Regions from separate parts of the Streptomyces hazeniae genome, predicted to be linked through region 2. Evidence: riboswitches for the same ligand, from Rfam matches in the RefSeq annotation. Region 2 holds a riboswitch; the other holds the start of a gene.
The links. Region 2 has a riboswitch for glycine ahead of gcvP (aminomethyl-transferring glycine dehydrogenase). Riboswitches for the same ligand answer to the same signal wherever they lie in the genome.
Positions count from the first base shown of each region.

Region 1: it holds a riboswitch for glycine, as region 2 does, so the genes downstream of both, gcvT (glycine cleavage system aminomethyltransferase GcvT) here and gcvP (aminomethyl-transferring glycine dehydrogenase) in region 2, are expected to answer to the same signal.

Region 1 covers NZ_JAVREQ010000030.1:17,881-21,276, forward strand. Annotated here, with positions in the region: gene RM572_RS25225 (hypothetical protein) at 1-299, shown strand, start outside; gene RM572_RS25230 (AAA family ATPase) at 428-1,072, opposite strand; glycine riboswitch at 1,440-1,551, shown strand; gene gcvT (glycine cleavage system aminomethyltransferase GcvT) at 1,696-2,838, shown strand; gene gcvH (glycine cleavage system protein GcvH) at 2,927-3,307, shown strand; gene glyA (serine hydroxymethyltransferase) at 3,369-3,396, shown strand, end outside.
Region 2 covers NZ_JAVREQ010000044.1:5,003-8,398, forward strand. Annotated here, with positions in the region: gene gcvP (aminomethyl-transferring glycine dehydrogenase) at 1-2,000, opposite strand, end outside; glycine riboswitch at 2,190-2,287, opposite strand; gene RM572_RS27985 (PRC-barrel domain-containing protein) at 2,418-2,798, shown strand; gene RM572_RS27990 (DNA polymerase IV) at 2,711-3,396, opposite strand, start outside.

The sequences.
Region 1 (3,396 bases), on a different contig from region 2:
TCGACGAGCTGCTGCAGGCCGCCGAGTCCGGCAACCAGCGCCGCATCGCCAAGGAGGCGGAGGCCACCGTCCGGGCCACCGTCAACGTGATGGCCGCCGTCGTCGCGGACGGCGAGCTGCCCGCCCCGGACATGAACGGCCTGTCGCAGCCGCAGGACGCCGCGCCGAACGCCCAGCGCGACGAGCAGGACGCCCAGGAGGAGGGCCCGCAGCTCGCGGAGAACCGTCTCGCCCCGGGCGACGCCGAACTGGAGATGCTCCCCGGCGACGCGGAGCAGGAGCTGCTCCCCCAGGAGTAAGAGCCCGACTCCTCCGCCGGGACGCGCCGCACAGTGTCCTCGTACGTGGCCCGCCGCCCCTTCCGGGGACGGCGGGCCACGTGCTGCGCGGGCGCCGACTCCTGCCGGGGCCCCGGGCCGGAGCGGGGCTATTCGAAGGCGACCGAGAGAAGGGCCGCCGCGGCGTCGCGGTCCAGGAGGACCACGGAGGCGCAGCCCTCCGGGAGGCGCCCGGCCTCCACGTCGGCGAGCAGGCGGCCCAGGGCCCGCCGGTGGCGGGCGAAGGCGTAGCGCGAGACCGTGCGGCCGCGCTCGGTCTGCCCGGCGAGCGCGACGGGCGGCGGCACGTCGAGCACCACGAGGTGCAGGCCGCGACCACGGCGCCGCGCGTCGGCCGCCAGCCAGCGCCGCACCCAGCTCTGCGTGCCGCAGTCGTGCACCACCACACTGCCGCCGGAGGCCAGCGAACGCCGCAACCCGGCGTAGTGCGCGGCGCGGGCGAAGGGCCGGTAGAGCCCGTACGGCAGCCGCTGCGGCAGCCGCCGCTGCCAGCGCTCCCTGGTGTCCTGGGAGTCGATGCGGGCCACCGCCCCGGTGCCGACGACGGTGCGGGCGATCAGCGTGGACTTCCCGCTGCCGGGCAGACCGGACACGACGACCAGGTCGCCCGACGGGAAGCGGAGCGTGCCGCCCTCGGCCGTCCCACGGAGGTCGCGGCCGGCGGCCGCGGGCACCACCGGCGCCGGAACCCCGGCCCCCACCGCCGTCGCAGTTGCGCTGCGCAGACTCTCCACCCGCGGCCTCCCCTTCCCCGTGCCGCTGACGCGCGGCGCTCGTAGGCGGCATACCCCCAGAGAGTGTCAAGAATAGGTAACGAGCGGCAAGGAGATTCCCGGGCATGCCCGACCTGCGGGACACGGGCCGGCTCGCGGATCCCGTCCGCAGGGGCCACCGAGCGGTCCTGCGTGACCGGCGACGCACGTGCGCGGGCCACACGCCCCCCCCCGGAACCCGCCGCCCCGTGGCGGGGCGTGGCGGCGCGGCCACCCCTCGCGGTCGCGGCAAGGTGCCGGGCGGGCGCGGAGCGATCGGTCCGCGCCCGCAGGGGTCACCGTGGGCGGGGGCGTGCAATGATGGCCCCCGAACTCCATACCGGCCGCTTGAATCCGCGCGGGAGAGTTCCCGCCCGTGGTCCGCTGGGCACACGGGTCGGGACGCCGAAGGAGCAAGATCCTCCCTTGAATCTCTCAGGCCCCGATACCGCGCAGGACGAGGCAGATCTGAAAAGCGGGCCGCGGCGTGCCGCCGCAGCCCCACCCAAGGTGCAAGCCGCCGCCCTGCCGGGCTCGTGGCGAACCTCTCAGGTTCCGATGACAGATGGGGAGGACATCCGTGTCACCAGCCTTGGGAGCCCCACATGAGCACGACTTCCGGTACCCCGCCGCGCACGACCGCGCTCGACGCCGTGCACCGCGAGCTCGGTGCGACCATGACCGACTTCGCGGGCTGGGACATGCCGCTGCGCTACGGCAGCGAGCGTGACGAGCACCAGGCGGTGCGCACCCGCGCCGGGCTGTTCGACCTCTCCCACATGGGCGAGATCACCGTCACCGGACCGCAGGCCGGGGAGCTGCTGGACTACGCGCTGGTCGGGTACCTGTCGAAGCTCAAGACCGGCCGGGCCCGCTACACCCACATCTGCGACGAGAACGGCGGCATCCTCGACGACCTGATCGTCTACCGCACCGGCGAGGCGGAGTTCATGGTCGTCGCCAACGCCTCGAACGCGCAGACCGTGCTGGACGCGCTCGTCGCCCGCCAGGCCGGTTTCGACGCGGCCGTGCGCGACGACCGGGACGCGTACGCGCTGATCGCCGTGCAGGGTCCCGAGTCCGCGGGCATCCTCGGCCGGGTCACCGACGCCGACCTGGACGGCCTGAAGTACTACGCCGGGCTGCCCGGCACCGTGGCCGGGGTGCAGGCGCTCATCGCACGCACCGGCTACACCGGCGAGGACGGCTTCGAGCTGTTCGTCTCCACCACCGACGCGGTGACCGTGTGGCAGGCGCTGACGGCCGCGGGCCAGGAGGCCGGGCTGGTGCCGTGCGGGCTGAGCTGCCGCGACACCCTCCGCCTGGAGGCCGGCATGCCGCTGTACGGCAACGAGCTGACGACCTCCACCACCCCGTTCGACGCCGGCATGGGCCGGATCGTGAAGTTCGAGAAGACGACGAACGAGGGCCGCTTCGTGGGCCGCGAGCCGCTGGAGGCCGCCGCGAAGCAGGCCGAGACCGCGCCGCCGCGCAAGCTCGTCGGCCTGGTCGCGACCGGCCGCCGGGTGCCGCGCGCCGGGTACCCGGTGGTCTCCGCCGCCGACGGTACGGTGATCGGCGAGGTCACCTCCGGGGCGCCCTCCCCCACGCTGGGCAAGCCCGTCGCGATCGCCTACGTGGACGCGGCGCACGCCGAGTCCGGCACCGAGGGCGTCGCGGTGGACATCCGCGGCAGCCACGAGCCGTACGACGTCGTCGCGCTGCCGTTCTACAAGCGCGAGAAGTGAGCGCCGGGCCGCAGCGCGCGGCCCTGCCCCCGTCTCAGCATCCGCACCCTTCCGCCCGCACACAGCGTCCTTCCAGGAGAATCGCACCATGAGCAACCCCCAGCAGCTGCGTTACAGCAAGGAGCACGAGTGGCTGTCGGACGCCGAGGACGGCGTCTCGACGGTCGGGATCACCTCGCACGCCGCCGACGCGCTCGGCGACGTCGTGTACGTGCAGCTCCCCGAGGTCGGCGACACCGTGTCCGCGGGCGAGACCTGCGGCGAGCTGGAGTCGACGAAGTCGGTCAGCGACCTGTACGCCCCCGTCACCGGCGAGATCACCGAGATCAACCAGGACGTCGTGGACGACCCGTCGCTGGTGAACTCCGCTCCCTTCGAGGGTGGCTGGCTGTTCAAGGTGAAGCTCGACGGCGAGCCGGAGGACCTGCTCTCCGCCGACGAGTACGCCTCCTTCACCTCGGGCAGCTGAGGCCCGCACCGGGCTCCCCCGCCGAGCACCGCCCTTTCCCCGGAAGGACCCAGGACTCCAGATGTCTCTTCTGAACAGCTCCCTGCACG
Region 2 (3,396 bases):
TCGGAGATGTTCTCCTCGAAGACGCCGTGCGTGGACGGGTAGGTGACCATGAGGACGGCCAGCCGGTCGCCGTGCTGCGCGATCTTCTCGCGCAGGTCCTCCATGGTGATGTCGCCCTCTTCGCCGGTCTTGACGATGACGACCTTCATGCCGGCCATCACGGCGCTGGCGGCGTTGGTGCCGTGTGCGGAGGACGGGATGAGGCAGACGTCGCGCTGGTCGTCGCCGTTGGCGCGGTGGTAGGCGCGGACGGCGAGGAGACCGGCGAGTTCGCCCTGGGAGCCGGCGTTGGGCTGGATGGAGACCTTGTCGTAGCCGGTGACCTCGGCGAGGCGCTCCTCGAGTTCGCGGATCAGGGTGAGGTAGCCCTCGGCCTGGTCGGCGGGCGCGAAGGGGTGCAGTCCGCCGAACTCGGGCCAGGTCACCGCCTCCATCTCGGTGGTGGCGTTCAGCTTCATGGTGCACGAGCCCAGCGGGATCATGCCGCGGTCCAGCGCGTAGTCGCGGTCGGCCAGGCGGCGCAGGTAGCGCAGCAGCGACGTCTCCGAGCGGTGCTCGTGGAAGACCGGGTGGGTCAGGTACTCGTCGGTGCGCAGCAGGTCCCGGGGCAGGGCGTCCGTGACGGCGCCGTCGAGCTCCTCCACGTCGGCCTGCACCCCGAACGCGTCCCACACGGCGGTGAGCTGCTCACGGGTGGTGGTCTCGTCGCACGCCATGCCGACGTGGTCGGCGTCGACGTGGCGGATGTTCACCCCGGCCTCGCGGGCCCGCTCGACGATCTCGGCGGCGCGGCCGGGCACCCGGGCGGTGACGGTGTCGAAGAACGTGCCGGTCGTGACCTCGACGCCGCCGTCGCTCAGGCCGCGGGCGAGCAGGGTCGCGTAGCGGTGGGTGCGGCGGGCGATCGCGGCGAGGCCGTCGGGACCGTGGTGGACGGCGTACATGCCGGCCATGACGGCGAGCAGCACCTGCGCGGTGCAGATGTTGCTGGTGGCCTTCTCACGGCGGATGTGCTGTTCGCGGGTCTGGAGGGCGAGGCGGTACGCCTGGGTGCCGTCGGCGTCCTTGGAGACGCCGACCAGACGGCCGGGCAGGCTGCGGGCGAACGTGTCGCGGACGGCCATGTAGCCGGCGTGCGGGCCGCCGAAGCCCATGGGCACGCCGAAGCGCTGGCTGGAGCCGACGGCGATGTCCGCGCCCAGGTCGCCCGGCGAGGTCAGCAGGGTGAGGGCGAGCAGGTCGGCGGCGACGGTGACGATCGCGCCCAGGCCGTGCGCCTGCTCGATCACGGAACGGTGGTCCCGCACGGCGCCGGAGGCGCCGGGGTACTGGAGCAGCAGGCCGAAGACGCCGCGCTCGGCGACCTCGGCGGGGATGCCGTCGGTCAAGTCGGCGACGACGACCTCGACGCCGGTGGGTTCGGCGCGGGTCCGGAGCACGGCGACGGTCTGCGGCAGGCAGTCCGCGTCGACGAGGAAGACGCCCTTCTTGACCTTGCCCACGCGTCGCGCGAGTGCCATGGCCTCGGCGGCGGCGGTGGGCTCGTCCAGCAGCGACGCACCGGAGGTGGGCAGGCCGGTGAGGTCGGCGACGACGGTCTGGAAGTTCAGCAGCGCCTCGAGGCGACCCTGGGAGATCTCCGGCTGGTAGGGGGTGTAGGCGGTGTACCAGGCCGGGTTCTCCATCACGTTGCGGAGCACCACGGGCGGGGTGAAGGTGCCGTAGTACCCCAGCCCGATCATCGAGGACAGCACGCTGTTGCGCCGGGCCAGGTCGCGCAGCTCGGCCAGGACTTCGGCCTCGGTGCGCCCCTCGGGGAGCTGGAGCCGGTCGGTGCTCTTGATGACGTCGGGCACTGCGGCGGCTGTGAGTTCGTCGAGCGAGGCGTATCCGAGATGCGCGAGCATCTTGGCCTGCGCGCCGTGGTCGGGTCCGACGTGGCGCTGTTCGAAGGGCGTGCCGCGCTCGAGCTCGGCGAGGGAGATGCGGTTGTCGGTCATCTGCGGGGGCCTCCTGGTCGTGAGCGACCTGCGAGGGGCACCACGGCCGGTGCCCGGACGGCCTCCCCCTCTGTCATCGCAACCTGAGAGCTTCACCCGGCAGGGCCTTTGGGGGCAGCCGGGCTTTCACCGTCGGTGAGGGGGAGCCCCTGGCACGGGTCCGTGGCCCACCCTGCTTTCCAGAGTGACCTCGTCCGTACGGTACGTGAGCCTGAGAGATTCCGGGGAGGAGTTGCTCCTTCGGCGCCTCCGGCGCTGCCGCCGGAGAGCTCTCCCGCACGGGGTCGACAGCCTTCGCCCCGAGCGTACCAGCGAGGGGCCGGAAGGGAACGGGCGCGGCTCTCGAGTGGCCGTCGCGGGCGAAGTGGCCAATCGTTGGGAGGGGGCCCGTGCAGTGTGCGAGCAGCTGGAGGCAGCGTGCAGACGGACATCGACCCGCGGAGCCTGATAGGCCGCAGAGCGTTCGACCGTGACGGACTCAAGATCGGCACCGTGGACGAGGTCTACCTGGACGATGCGACCGGGGAGCCCGAGTGGGCGGCGGTGCGCACGGGTCTGTTCAGCCGGGACGCGTTCGTGCCGCTGGAGCCGAGCCTGCTGGACGGCGAAGTGCTGCGGGTGCCGTTCGAGCGGGCTCTGATCAAGGACGCGCCGGACTTCGGTGTGGGCCGCCACCTGTCGCCCGAGCAGGAACTCCAGCTCTACCACCACTATGGCCTGGACGTGCCTTCCGCTCCCGGCCAGCCGGCCGTGCCGCCGGACCGGGACTTCGGCCGGATCGCCGGTTCGGAGGGCTGACCGGCCGCGGAGGGCCTCGCCTCCAGCGGCGGCTCGTCCTCGGAGGCGGAGTGGTCCGCGGGCGGCGGGCCGGGCACGAGCATGGGCGGGTCGGTCGCGGTCAGCTCCGGGTCGTCGACGGCAAAGGTGCGGACGGGTCCGGGCGGCGAGCCGGGCTGTTCGAAGCGGACGGTGACCCGGCCGACGCCGCTGCCCTGCACCCAGCCGGGGCCGTGGGCCGGGTGGTGGACGTCGAGGCCCGGCAGCCACCGGCGCGACCGCTCCCCGGACGCCTGGGTCGCTCCGCCGTCCGCCGCGCCGCCGGGGCGGGCCGGGGCGCCGTGGTCACCGCCCGGGTCCGGCACGTCACCGCCCTCCGCCTCGGCGGAGGCGGCGGCCTGGGCGAACAGGTCCTCCTGGGTGTAGTCGGCGAGGCCGCTGACCCCGACGCCGAGGAGGCGCACCCCTGCCGTGGTGTCGATGCCCTCGAGCAGTCTGGCCGCGGCGGCGCGGACGACGGCGGGGTCGTCGGTCGGTCCGCGCAGCGTCTCGGAACGGGTGAGGGTGGAGAAGTCGTAGCTGCGCACCTTCACGACCACGGTGCGGCCGGAGCGGCCGG